Regions from separate parts of the Actinoplanes sp. CA-252034 genome, predicted to be linked through region 2. Evidence: riboswitches for the same ligand, from Rfam matches in the RefSeq annotation. Region 2 holds a riboswitch; each other region holds the start of a gene.
The links. A riboswitch is a leader RNA that binds a small molecule or an ion and turns the genes downstream of it on or off. The one in region 2 is predicted to bind ZMP and ZTP.

Region 1 (4,558 bases), 5.0 Mb from region 2:
AGATCGCCATCAGGATCGACGAGAACACCGCGATCGCCCCGGCCGACAGGTCGATGCCGGCGGTCAGGATGATCAGCGTCTGCCCGAGCGCCAGCGTCGCGATGACGGTGACCTGCAACAACACCAGCGACAGGTTGGCCGCGGCGAAGAACCGGCCGTTCACGATCGAGAACGCCACGATCGCCGCGACCAGCACGGCGAGCGGACCGATAACCGGATTGCCGTGCAGCAGGTGTTGCAGTCGCAGCCCGAACGAGTCGGACCGCCGTACCTCGAAGTCAGCGGTGGCGGTCATCTCACCCCCAGCAGTTCTGCCGGCCCCACGCGGAGTCCTTCGCCTCCACGCCGGCCTGCGGTTGGTCGGTGATCAGTTGCACGCCGGTGTCGACGAAGTCCTTCCCGGCGGTGTTCTGCGGTCTGGCGCCGGTCTTCGCGTACTCCGCGATCGCGGCGACGCCCAGCTCGGCCATCTTGATCGGGAACTGCATCGACGTCGCGCCGATCACTCCGGCGGCGACGTTGTCGACACCCGGGCACCCGCCGTCGACCGAGACGATGGTGACCTCGCGCTCCCGCCCGGCCGCCTTGAGCGCCTCGTACGCCCCGGCCGCCGCGGGCTCGTTGATCGTGTAGACCAGGTTGATCGACGGATCCTTCTGAAGGAGGTTCTCCATGGCGGTCCGGCCGCCCTCCTCGTTGCCGTCGGTGACGTCGTGCCCGACGATCCGCGGGTCGCTCTCGTCCCCGATCCGCCCCTTGTCGGCGACGTCGACCCCGAACCCCTCGAGGAAACCCTGATCACGCTGGACGTCCACACTGACCTGATTGGCGTTGAGGTCGAGCATGGCGATCCGAGCCTCTTTACCCTCGGTGGCGAACTTCGCCTTCGCCCACTCCCCGATCAGGCGCCCGGCCTGGTAGTTGTCGGTGGCGAAGGTGGCGTCCGCGGCATCGGCCGGTTCCACCGGGGTGTCCAGGGCGATGACCAGCATCCCGGCCTCGTGCGCCCGGTCGATCGCCGGCACGATCGCCTTGGAGTCGTTCGGCGTGATCAGGAAGCCCCTCGCGCCGAAGGAGATCAGGTTCTCGATCGCCAGCACCTGCGCCTCGTTGTCACCGTCCACCCGCCCGGAGAAGGTCTGCAGGTCGACACCGGCGGTGGCGGCCGAGCCCTGCGCGCCCTTTTTCATGGTCACGAAGAAGGGATTGGTGTCGGTCTTGGTGATCAGCCCGACGACGGGCTCGCCGGTGCCGCGATTGCACGCGGCGCCGACGAGAACCAGCAATAGACCACTCGCGGCCACGAAGAACTTGCGCATGCCCCCTCCAAGACATCGAGAGAGACCGTTGCCTTGGAGTAGACGCTCAGGTCATCGGACTGTCAACCGGGGAGCGGGGGAAGTCGACGACGTAGGACGGATCGGTCGCGGTGTCCCTCGCCGACGGGCGCCACCCGGCAGACTGCCGACGGACATTCAGGAGCGGATCCATGCGGCTTGTTCTGATCAGTGACACGCACGTGCCGAAACGCGCCCGCGACCTGCCGGCCGAACTGTGGTCGGCGATCGACCGGGCCGACGTGACCGTCCACGCCGGCGACTGGGTCGACCCCGGCCTGCTCGACCGGCTCGAAGCCCGCGCGGCACGCCTGATCGCCTGCTACGGCAACAACGACGGGCCACGACTGCGAGCCCGTCTGCCCGAGATCGCCCACGCCGACCTCGACGGGGTACGGCTCGCGGTGATCCACGAGACCGGTCAGGCGACCGGCCGGGAGCAGCGGTGCGCGGCCATGTTCCCCGACACCGACGTGCTCGTCTTCGGTCACTCCCACATCCCCTGGGACACCACCGCCGGCACCGGGCTGCGCCTGCTCAACCCCGGATCACCCACCGACCGGCGACGCCAGCCCCACCACACCTACATGACCGCCCACATCGACGCCGGAGAGCTGCGGGAAGTCACCCTGCACCGGCTGCCGCCCCGCCCCGGAAAGCACGAACCCGCCGCGACCGAGTGACGGCCGACGGCGGGTCCGGGTCTGCTGCGGCTGTGCGATCAGCCCAGGTCGACGGACGGATAGAGCGGGAACGGCGCCAGCAGCTCGGTGGCCTGCTTGCCGACCCGGTCGGCGAGAGCCGGGTCCAGGTCGAACTTCGCCTTCGAGCCCTCGGCCGGGCTGGTGGCGGCGAGCACCGTGTGGATCAGGTCGGCGATCTGGTCCATCTCGGCGACGCCCAGACCGCGGCTGGTCAGAGCCGGGGTGCCGACGCGGATGCCGGAGGTGTACCAGGCGCCGTTCGGGTCGTTCGGGATCGCGTTACGGTTCGTCACGATGCCGCTGTCGAGCAGGGCCTGCTCGGCCTGCCGCCCGGTGATGCCGAACGGGTGGACGTCGAGCAGCACCAGGTGGTTGTCGGTGCCCCCGGAGACGAGCTGCACGCCCCGCTTCAGCAGACCCTCGGCCAGCGCCTGGCTGTTGGTGACGATCTGCTGGGCGTAGGTCGAGAACTCCGGCCGGCGGGCCTCGGCGAACGCGATCGCCTTGGCCGCCATCACGTGCGGCAGCGGACCACCGAGCACCATCGGGCAGCCCCGGTCGACCTGCGACGCGAGCTCCGGCTGGCAGAGGACGGCACCACCACGCGGGCCACGCAGGCTCTTGTGAGTGGTGGTGGTGACGATGTGCGCGTGCGGGATCGGGTTGAAGTCGCCGGTGAACACCCCACCCGCGACCAGACCGGCGAAGTGCGCCATGTCGACCATGAAGGTCGCGCCCACCTCGTCGGCGATCTCGCGCATCTTCGCGAAGTTCACCTTCCGGGGGTACGCCGAGTAGCCGCCCACGATCACAGCGGGCTTGAACTCCTTGGCGCTCTCCCGCAGGGCCGCGTAGTCGATCTGACCGGTCGCCGGGTCCACCCCGTAGCTGCGCTGGTCGAACATCTTGCCGGAGATGTTCGGGCGGAAGCCGTGGGTCAGGTGACCACCCGCGTCCAGCGACATGCCGAGCAGCCGCTGGTTGCCGAACGCCTGCCGCAACTCGGCCCACTCGGCATCGGTCAGGTCGTTGATCTGCCGCTTCTCGAACTTCTTCAGGTAGGGCACCTCGACCCGGTCGGCGAGGATGGCCCAGTAGGCGACGAGGTTGGCGTCGATGCCGGAGTGCGGCTGGACATACGCGTAAGGCGCCCCGAACAGAGCCTTGGCGTGCTCGACCGCCACCGACTCGACGATGTCGACGTTCTGGCAGCCGGCGTAGAACCGCCGGCCGATCGTGCCCTCCGCATACTTGTCGGAGAGCCAGTTACCCATGGCGAGCAGGACCGCCGGGGAAGCATAGTTCTCGCTCGCGATCAGCTTCAGCGACTCACGCTGGTCGGTGAGCTCCTGCGCGATCGCGTCGGCGATGCGGGGCTCCACCGAACGCACCACATCGAGGGCGGATCGGAAAGCGACGGACTCGGCGTTCAACTCAGGCATGGGACCTCCCTATCACGAAGCGAAGAGGCCCAGGCGCACGGCATACGTCATCTCGACGGAGCCGCTCCCCGATGGTCAGCCATCCGAACGCGCCAGTCACGGCCCTCCGGAAGCATACCGCCCCCGAGCAGCCTGCTCATGCGGGTGAGCCGACCCGACGGCCGGACATCGACGGGAGACTTCGTCACACCAGTCACCGGGGCACCGCCAAAGCGACATTTGTTGATATCGTCGGCTGCCGTCGTAGATCGACGTCGGTAAGAGCAAGAACGGGGAAAATCAGTGTTCAAGCGCATTACGCAGGACACGACTGTGCCGAATCGGTCGGTCAAGAAGCGCGTCGCCACCGGTCTGGCCGTCCTGGGTGCGGCCTCGGCCGTGACCGTCGGCTGGACGCAGACCGCTGAGGCCGAGAGTGCCGTCACGCCGATCGGCACCATCACGGCCGTGCAGTACAACGGCAACTACTGCGACGACTTCGGCGCCCACGTCCGGGTCACCATCGCCAAGGGGACCGCCTCGACGCAGTACACGCTGTGGGGCACCGGCTTCATGCAGACGGCGGCCAAGGTGACGACCACCAGCGCCGGCGCGGGCACCATCGATCTGCACAACATCGGGGTCCCCGCGGGTGGACGCATCGGTGTGGCGACGATCCTCGTCTCGACGAGCTACTACACGACGTCGATTCCCGTCACCGTCAAGTGCTCGAGCGGCGAGGGCGGCTGATCCTCACGACTCCGGCCGGCCCGCACCGATCACGGTGCGGGCCGGCCGTTTCACGGGTCGACTTCACGAGCCGACGAACCCCGGGAAAGCAGAAAGGCCCACCCGTTACCCGGGTGGGCCTTTCCATACGTTGAGTCCGGCGGCGTCCTACTCTCCCACACCCTCCCGAGTGCAGTACCATCGGCGCTGAAGGGCTTAGCTACCGGGTTCGGAATGTAACCGGGCGTTTCCCCTCCGCTATGACCACCGAAACAGCAATCAGCAGAACCAACCAGCAACCGTCGGGATCTCTCCCTCAGGGTGGTTGTTCGTTTGCTGTGAATCACACAGTGGACGCAAGCGCAAT
Region 2 (4,558 bases):
CCTCGCCCTATTGGAGGTCGGCGCGTCGGCCGGGCTGGGCCTCTATCCCGATCGGTACGCCTACCGCTACGGCGACCGGCGGCTCGGGGACGCAGGTCCGCTCCTGGAGTGCGAGCTGACCGGGACCGAGGCGCCGACACGGCTGCCGGAGGTGGTGTGGCGCGCCGGCCTGGATCTCAATCCGCTGCAGGTGACCGATCCTGCCGATGTCGCCTGGCTGGACGCGCTGATCTGGCCGGAGCACGAGCATCGCCGGGAGCGATTGAGGGCGGCCGCCGCGATCGCCGCCGCCGATCCTCCGCAGCTGATCCGTGGTGACCTCGTCGACGATCTGCCGGCCCTGGTCGAGCAGGCGCCGGCCGGGGCGACGCTCGTCGTCTTCCACACGTCCGTGCTCTACCAGGTGCCGGAGCCGAAGCGGCAGACGTTCGAGGAACTGGTCAGGACACTGCCGGGGCACCGGATCTCGGTCGAGGCGCCCGGGCTGGTCCCGCTCGGTGAGCTGCCGCCCGCACCGGACGGCAGCCTGCACAACGTGGTCGCCCTCGACGGCGTGCCCCTGGCATGGGCGCGCGGGCACGGTCAGGCGATGTCCTGGTTCGCGGACCGGCGTTGATCGTCGATCCACCGGCGCAGCTCGGCTGCGGACTCCTCGACCGGCCGGCCGGTCGTGTCGATCACCGTTACCGCCCAGCCCGGCAGGTCGGTCCAGCGGTCCCAGCGCATCCGCTCCCAGCCGCCGGCGGTGATCGCCTCCGGGAGGTGCCACCGGTCGGCGGCGTGCGCCCGCTGCCACCGCGCCCAGCCGATGAACGCGTCGACAGCGCCGGCGTCCCACTTACCCGGGTCACGCTGAGTGAGGCGCTGCCGTCGCACCTCGTCGTCGACGTCGACCAGGCACGCCGCGATGCCGTTCAGCTGCGCCGCCGACGGAGCGGCCACCACCTCGCCGAGCGGCGATTGGCCGGTGAGCAGCATGTCCAGACCGTCGGCCTGGTAGCGCAACGCCCGCCGGATCCACGTCTCCAGGCTGCGCTGCCGCCAGACGACGTCCGCGCCGGACGGCACGCCGATCTCGTCGAAGTCGTGCCACACCAGGCCGTCGACCGGGCCGCACGCACGGACCGTGGTCGTCTTGCCGGAACAGCTCGACCCGGAGACCGTCAACAGCATCGGAGCCTTCCATGGAGCAGGTGAGCAGCCGCGTCGTCTATCAAAACCCGTGGATGACGGTACGGGAGGACGAGATCCGCCGCCCGGACGGCACTCCCGGCATCTACGGTGTGGTGGAGAAACCCGACTTCGCGCTGGTCCTGCCCCGCTGGCGGGACGGGTTCTGGATGGTGGAGCAGTTCCGGTACCCGGTCGGGCGGCGAGCCTGGGAGTTCCCGCAGGGCGGTTGGGGCGCCGGCGCGTCCGGTGATCAGACCGATCTGGCCCGGCAGGAGCTCGCCGAGGAGACCGGGTTGCGCGCCTCCTCGATGATCCATCTCGGTCATCTCTACGAGGCGTACGGCTACTGCACGCAGGGCTTCGACGTCTACCTGGCCGGCGGCCTCACCGAGGGCGAACCCGATCGTGAGGCGACGGAGCAGGACATGATCCACCGCGCGGTCACCGACGACGAGATCACCACCATGATCCGGTCCGGAGCGATCGTCGACGCCCCCTCACTGGCCGCCCTCACCCTGTACCGTCTCGGCGCGTGAACAAGGCAGAGCGGCGGGCCGACACCGCCCGCATCGTCGGCGATCCTTGGACGGTGGTCCGGGGATGACGGCTTGCCCCGGCGGCCGTGGTCGCCATAGCCTGGCCCGACACGACTGGCGCGGGTGGGTCACCACCGGGGAGTGACGTCGGGGCATCGACCGCCTGGGTGCTCATCCATCACCGGATGAGGAGCTGCCCGTGTCCACCCATCGAGTTCTGCACCTGTCCGACCCGCATCTGACCGGGTCCGGCTACGACGAGGACGGGGTCGACGCGGCCGGGGCGCTGGACCGGATCCTGTACGACGCGCGGTTCGTGCCGGACATCGACGTCGTCCTGGTCACCGGGGACATCGCCGACGACGGGTCGGCCGAGGGCTGTGCGGCCGTGCTGCAGCGGGTGGGGGCGTTCGCCCGGGAGCGTGGTGTCCCGCACGTCTACACCACCGGCAATCACGATGCCCGGGAGCCGTTCGCGAAGGTGTTCGGGAGCGCGCATCTCGGGCCGGACGGTGTGGATCTCGGGGAGGGCGGACCGGACCGGGCGGCGGTCAGCGAGGTCGGCGGACTGCGGATCATCACGCTGGACAGTCTGGTGCCCGGCTCGGTGCACGGGATCGTCAGCGACGAGCAGCTGACCTGGCTGGATGGGCTGCTGTCGCGGCCGGCGGCGGCCGGTTCGGTGGTGGCGCTGCATCATCCGCCGATCGCGATCGGCACGTCGCCGTCGATGGCGAACGTCAACCTGCGTGACGCCGGACGGCTCGCCGAGGTGCTGGCCGGCAGTGATGTGCTGGCGGTGCTGTGCGGTCACTACCACTCCCAGGTGTCGGGGTTCCTGAGCGGGATCCCGGTGTGGGTGACCCCGGGCGTGGTCACCCGGATCGATCTGACCGCGCCGTCGCATCTGGTACGTGGGGTGCTCGGCGCGGGCGCGACGGTCGTGGACCTGGGTGGCCCGTTCTCGCCGATGTTCCACGTCCTGCAGGCCCGTGATCCCCGAGCCGGCGAGCAGGTGTATCTGGTGGACTCGACGTCCGGCGCGGACACGGCCGCCGAGGAGTAGCGGCCCTCGCGGCGTCCGGGTGTGTGCTCAGCTCACCCGCCGGGGCGGTAGACATGCCAAAGTCGCCGCCGGGGCGGTAGGGGCGGTGGTCGCGCCCGGTTCCGGCACCGGGGGCGGCCGCCGTCTCCAGCGGGTCCTTCCGCGCCCAGCCGTCCGAATGGCGGCCGGGCATACGGGGTCGTCACGGTGCATGACCGTGGTGGGCGAGGGCCGCCGATCGGGGTGGGTGGTCAGGCGCGGGCACGGCGGGCGGCCCAGATGACCAGGGCGGCGCAGACGGCGGTCAGGGCCAGGGTGGCGGTGGTGACGGCGTCCTGGAAGGCGACGGCGGAGGCCGTACCCGTGGTGATGTCCGAAAGGGATCCGGTGAGGGCGGCGGCCACGATGGTGCCGGTGACGGCCATGCCGATGCTGCTCGCGACCTCCTGGCTGGTGTCGCTGAGGGCCGCGCCGGTGGAGGTCTGGTCCTCGGGGAGGCCGCGCATCACGGTGACGCCGGCGATGGTGGCGACGACCCGCATGCCGCCCGCGGTCAGGGCGAGCGCCACCGCGATCCACGCGTAGTCGTAGCGGCCGAGCAGGGCGTAGACGAGGAGGCCGGTGACGACGGCGGCGGCGCCGATGCGGGCGGCGCGCTGGGTGCCGAGTCTCGTGACGATCTTCTCGACGAACGGGCCGATGGCGAGCATCACGACGATCTGCGGGAGGTTGCCGAGGGCGGCCTGCGCGGGGGTCCAGCCCCAGACGAGCTGCAACTGGAGGGAGACGCTGAAGGCGATGGCGGCCATGCCGAGGCCGACGGCCGACTCGTAGGCGAGGCTGGCCGAGACGGCGGGCCGCTTGATCAGGGCGAAGTCGAACAGCGGGTGGGCGGTGCGGCGCTCGTGCACGACGAAGACGATCGCGGTGACGACGGCGCCGAGCGCGGCGAGCCATGGGGTGGCGTGGCTCCAGCCCTGCTCGACGGCGAGGGTGGCGGTCCACAGGGCGAGGACGATCGTGGCGGTGCCGAGCAGGGCGCCGGGCAGGTCGAGCGGTGACGTGTTGCGCTGGGCGGGGTCGTCGGCGGGGATGCCGGTGCGGATGCACAGGAGGGCGAGCACGGCGATCGGCACGTTTATCACGAGCAGCGTCTGCCAGGGCAGGACCTGCAGGACGAGGCCGCCGACGGTGGGGCCGACGGCCAGGCCGACGAGGCCGACCGTGGTGATCAGGGAGGTGGCCCGCATCAGCAGGTTCTCCGCGTCGAAGAGGCGGAAGCAGAGGGCCATGGTGCCGGGGGCCGTCATGGCGGCGGTGACGCCGATGGCGGCGCGGACGGCGATCAGCTGGCCCGGGGTGTGCACGAACAGGACCGTCAGGTTGGCCAGGGCGAACAGGATCAGCCCGATCAGCATCATCCGGCGGGTGCCGAACCGGTCGGCGATCGCGCCGAAGGCCATCATCAGGCCGCCGAACAGCAGTGAGTAGCCGGACGTGATCCATTGCAGGTCGGTGGCGGAGGCGTGCAGCTCGCGGGCGATGGTGGGCAGGGCGACGTTGAGGATCGAGTTGTCGAGCATCTCGACGAGGAAGACGACGGACAGGCCGAGGATGGCCGGCCAGACCGCGCGGAGTGAGCCCGCGCCGGCCGGCTTGCCGAGGGTTATCGCACTCATTGAGAGCCTTTCGGTCGATATCGTTGGAACGCTGTTCCAGGAGTCAGCTTGGAACGATGTTCCAGCCATGTCAAGATGGGCGCATGGCAACCAGGACCGGGCAGGACGGCCTCTCGCGGGATCGC
Region 3 (4,558 bases), 3.9 Mb from region 2:
GGCCTTCAACGGCTTCCCGGTGCTCGGCTCGATCCTCGCCCAGGACCGGTACCTGCCACGTCAGCTGCACACCCGCGGTGACCGGCTGGCGTTCAGCAACGGCATCCTCTTCCTGGCGGTCGCGGCGATCGTGCTGATCGTGGCGTTCGAGGCCGAGGTCACCCGGCTCATCCAGCTCTACATCGTGGGTGTGTTCGTGTCGTTCACCCTGTCCCAGCTCGGCATGATCCGGCACTGGAACCGGCTGTTGCGGACCCAGCGCGACCCGGCCCGGCGGCGGCAGATGGTGCGGTCCCGGGCGATCAACACGTTCGGCATGATCCTCACCGGCGCGGTCCTGATCGTCGTGCTGATCACCAAGTTCCTGCTCGGCGCATGGATCGCGATCGCCGCCATGATCGTGATCTACGGGCTGATGGTGGCCATCCACCGGCACTACACCCGAGTCGCCGAGGAACTCAAGCCGACCGACGAACGGCCCGTCCTGCCCTCCCGCAACCACGCGATCGTGCTGGTCAGCAAGGTTCACAAGCCGACCCTGCGCGCGCTGGCCTACGCACAGGCGACCCGGCCCGACACGCTCACCGCGGTCACCGTGAACGTCGACGACAACGACACGCGCGCCATCCAGGCCGAGTGGGAGCGCCGGCAGCTCCCGGTGCCGCTCACCGTGGTCGACTCGCCGTACCGGGAGATCACCAAGCCGATCATCGACTTCGTCAAGAACACCCGCCGGGCCTCGCCGCGCGACGTGGTGACAGTGTTCGTCCCGGAGTATGTGGTCGGCCGATGGTGGGAGAATCTGCTGCACAACCAGAGCGCTCTGCGGATCAAGGGCCGGCTGCTCTTCGAGCAGGGCGTCATGGTGGTCAGCGTGCCCTGGCAGCTGCGCTCCAGCCAGGACCGCAACCTCGACCGCATGGACCGGGTGCTGAGCCAGGCCCCGGCCCGCGGCCCCCGCGTCCAGTCCAGCCTCGACTCCGAGGACGGTGAGCAGCCGTGACCGTCGCCGACGACCGGCTGTCCGCCGGAGATCTGATCGAGGGCGACCGGGTGGAGGTCGTCGTGGGCGCGCCCGCGCACGGCGGGCACTGCGTCGCCCGGATCGGCGGCCCGCACGGCCGGGTCGTCTTCGTCCGGCACGCACTGCCCGGCGAACGCGTCACCGTCGAGATCACCGAGCTGCACCGCGGCTACCTGCGGGGCGATGCCGTCGAGATCCACGAGGCCTCCCCGGACCGGGTCACCCCGCCGTGCCCGTACGCCCGTCCCGGCGCCTGCGGCGGCTGTGACCTTCAGCACGCCTCCGGCGAGGCGCAGCTGCGGTGGAAGACGGAGGTGGTCCGGGAGCAGCTGATCCGGCTGGCCGGCCTCGACCCCGACGACCTGGGGGTACGGGTGGAGCCGCTCCCGCCGCCGCTGAACCGTCCCGCTGACGAGCCGGGGCAGCTGCTCGGGTGGCGCAGCCGGATCCGGTACGCGATCGACGCGGCCGGCCGTCCCGGTCTGCTCCAGCACCGGTCGCACCAGGTCGTGCCGATCGACCGCTGCCGGATCGCCCACCCGGCGATCCAGGAGCTGGACGTGCTCGCCAACGACTGGCCCAACGTCGACTCCCTGCAGGCCGTCGCCTCCACCGGCGGCGATGTCGTGGTGCTCGGCCGCCCGTCCGGCGCGTCCGGCCCGGCCCCGGGCGACGACCTCGCCGAAGCCCCGGAGGGCGGCCCGTTGTTCCGTCTGTCCGGCCCGGCCGAGGTGATCGAGTTGGCCGTCGGCCGCGCGTGGCGGCTCCCGCCGCAGGGTTTCTGGCAGGTCCATCCGTCAGCCGCGGACACCCTGGTCAACACGGTCCTGGAGATGCTGCGGCCGGCCGCGGGGGAGACCGCGTGGGACCTCTACGGTGGCGCCGGTCTGTTCGCCGCCGCCGTGGCCGAGCGCACCGGCGGGCGGGTCACCGTCGTCGAGTCGTCCGCGACCGGAGTGGCCGCGGCCCGCGCCAACCTCGCCGGCCTCCCGCACGCCGAGTTCGTCGAGGCCCGGGTGGAGGTGGCGCTGAGCCGGCGGCGGGTGACCGGCCCGGTCGACCTGGTGGTCCTCGACCCGCCGCGGGCCGGGGCGGGCGCCCGGGTGGTCCGGGCGCTGGCCGCCGCCCGGCCGCGCGCGATCGCCTACGTGGCGTGTGACCCGGCGGCCCTGGCCCGCGACCTGAAGACGTTCGTCTCGCTGGGCTGGCGGGTCGAGAGGCTGCGAGCCTTCGACTGCTTCCCGATGACCCAGCACATCGAGTGCGTCGCCCACCTGGTCCCGGCCTGACCCGCCCCGACGACGGCGTACCCGCTCAGGGGTTGGCTCTCTCGGCGGCCGCCACCGCATTGCGGAAGAGCATCGCGACCGTCGTCGGGCCCACGCCGCCGACCCGCGGGGTGATGGCGCCGGCCACCTCGGCACAGGTCTCCTCGACGTCGGGGAGCAGCCGGCGGCCCTCGTAGCGGACGCCGGCGCCGATCACGACCGCGCCCGGCTTGACGTGTTCGGGCTTGACGATGCCGGGGACGCCGACCGCGGCGATCAGGATGTCGGCGCGCTGCGCGTACCGTGGCCAGTCCTTGACGCCGGTGTGCACGACCGTGACCGCGGCGTTGGCGGTGGGCCGTTTCTGGGCCAGCAGCATGGCGAGCGGGCGGCCGAGGGTGGCGCCGCGGCCGAGGATGACGACCTCGCGGCCGGAGACCTCGATGCCGTGGAAGGCGAGCAGCGCCTCGATGCCGGCCGGGGTGCACGGCAGCGGACCGGGCAGGCCGACGGCGAGGCGGCCCATGTTGAGCGGGTGCATGCCGTCGACGTCCTTGTCGGGATCGAGGGTCTGCAGCGCGGCGTCGTAGTCGAGATGCGCCGGGATCGGGTACTGGATGAGGACGCCGTGCACGTCTTCGTCGTCGTTGTAGCTCGCGATGACCTTCAGCAGGTCGGCCTGGGTGACGTCACCGCCGAGGTGCTCGTGCGGGGACTCGAAGCCCAGCTCGGCGGCCTGCTTCTGCTTGATCCGGATGTAGCCCGCGGAGGCGTCGTCGTCGCCGACCAGGATGGTGGCGAGGCTGGGCCGGATGCCGCGGTCCTTGAGCTTGGCGACCCGGGCCTTGACGTCGTCGAGGACGGCCTCGGCGACGGGCGCACCGGGCAGGAGACGAGCAGTGGACATGTGTGACTCCTCAGCCGGGAGCCCAGGCGGTCGACTCCTCGTGACGAGCTCCCCGATGGTTCGACCATCCCTGTGCCGCCAGTCGCTGCGTGCCTCCCAGGATGCCGGACGGCTCCCTCCATCGCCCACCCGGGGTGCGGCTGTACGCCGGTCGGGGGAGGCCGCGATTGTGTGGAGGAATGGTGACGGTCCGTTCGCTCAAGTCGCGTCCTGGCCCGGCGGGGATAGACTCCAACCTCATGAGCGACTCCCCTCGACCCCGGCCGGCCTGCTGCCCAGCATCACCAATCCGGGTGATCTGAAGCGACTGACCGCGGAGCAGCTGCCCCTGCTCGCGGCCGAGATCCGAGACTTCCTCGTCGCCAAGGTGTCGCGGACCGGGGGACACCTCGGGCCCAACCTCGGTGTGGTCGAGATGACCCTGGCGCTGCACCGGGTCTTCGACTCCCCACGCGACAAGATCCTCTTCGACACCGGTCACCAGTCGTATGTCCACAAGATCGTGACCGGCCGGCAGGACGGCTTCGACCTGCTGCGCCAGCGGGGCGGCCTCACCGGTTACCCCAGCCGGGCCGAGAGCGACCACGACCTGATCGAGAACTCGCACGCCTCCACGGCGCTGTCCTACGCCGACGGTCTGGCCAAGGCGTTCGCGCTGCGCGGCGAGGACCGGCACGTGGTCGCGGTGGTCGGTGACGGCGCGCTGACCGGTGGCATGTGCTGGGAGGCGCTCAACAACATCGCCGCCACGAGGAACCGTCTGGTCATCGTGGTCAACGACAACGGCCGCTCCTACGCGCCGACCATCGGCGGTCTCGCCGACCACCTGTCCACGCTGCGTCTCAACCCGGGCTACGAGAAGGTGCTCGACCTGGTCAAGGACGCGCTGGGCCAGACGCCGGTGGTGGGCAAGCCGGTCTTCGAGGTGCTGCACGCTGTCAAGAAGGGCATCAAGGACGCCGTCAGCCCCCAGCCGATGTTCGAGGACCTGGGCCTGAAATACATCGGGCCGGTCGACGGCCACGACCATCAGGCCATGGAGTCGGCGCTGCGGCGGGCCAAGGGCTTCAACGCGCCGGTCATCGTCCACGCGGTGACCCGCAAGGGCTACGGTTACCGCCCCGCCGAGCAGGACGAGGCGGACTGCCTGCACGGCCCGGGCGCGTTCGACCCGCAGACCGGCGCGCTGACCGCCAAGCCGTCGCTGAAGTGGACCGCGGTCTTCGCCGACGAGCTGGTCCGGATCGCCGACGAGCGGCTGGACGTGGTGGGCATCACGGCCGCGATGGCCGAGCCGACCGGCATCGCCGAGCTGGCCAAGAAATACCCGGAGCGCACCTACGACGTGGGCATCGCCGA

Region 1: it holds a riboswitch for ZMP and ZTP, as region 2 does, so the genes downstream of both, ACQPZW_RS02310 (glycine hydroxymethyltransferase) here and ACQPZW_RS25200 (metallophosphoesterase family protein) in region 2, are expected to answer to the same signal.
Region 3: it holds a riboswitch for ZMP and ZTP, as region 2 does, so the genes downstream of both, ACQPZW_RS42250 (bifunctional 5,10-methylenetetrahydrofolate dehydrogenase/5,10-methenyltetrahydrofolate cyclohydrolase) here and ACQPZW_RS25200 (metallophosphoesterase family protein) in region 2, are expected to answer to the same signal.

Annotation. Positions count from the first base shown of each region.
Region 1 is NZ_CP191846.1:493,470-498,027, reverse strand. It holds gene ACQPZW_RS02325 (ABC transporter permease) at 1-295, opposite strand, end outside; gene ACQPZW_RS02320 (substrate-binding domain-containing protein) at 297-1,319, opposite strand; gene ACQPZW_RS02315 (metallophosphoesterase family protein) at 1,490-2,020, shown strand; gene ACQPZW_RS02310 (glycine hydroxymethyltransferase) at 2,059-3,483, opposite strand; ZMP/ZTP riboswitch at 3,504-3,593, opposite strand; gene ACQPZW_RS02305 (hypothetical protein) at 3,796-4,212, shown strand; rRNA gene rrf (5S ribosomal RNA) at 4,347-4,463, opposite strand.
Region 2 is NZ_CP191846.1:5,477,668-5,482,225, forward strand. It holds gene ACQPZW_RS25185 (DUF2332 domain-containing protein) at 1-616, shown strand, start outside; gene ACQPZW_RS25190 (hypothetical protein) at 583-1,173, opposite strand; gene ACQPZW_RS25195 (NUDIX domain-containing protein) at 1,185-1,709, shown strand; ZMP/ZTP riboswitch at 1,810-1,885, shown strand; gene ACQPZW_RS25200 (metallophosphoesterase family protein) at 1,909-2,775, shown strand; gene ACQPZW_RS25205 (MFS transporter) at 3,006-4,433, opposite strand; gene ACQPZW_RS25210 (TetR/AcrR family transcriptional regulator) at 4,517-4,558, shown strand, end outside.
Region 3 is NZ_CP191846.1:9,368,453-9,373,010, reverse strand. It holds gene ACQPZW_RS42260 (APC family permease) at 1-1,003, shown strand, start outside; gene ACQPZW_RS42255 (class I SAM-dependent RNA methyltransferase) at 1,000-2,313, shown strand; gene ACQPZW_RS42250 (bifunctional 5,10-methylenetetrahydrofolate dehydrogenase/5,10-methenyltetrahydrofolate cyclohydrolase) at 2,339-3,199, opposite strand; ZMP/ZTP riboswitch at 3,213-3,295, opposite strand; gene dxs (1-deoxy-D-xylulose-5-phosphate synthase) at 3,468-4,558, shown strand, end outside.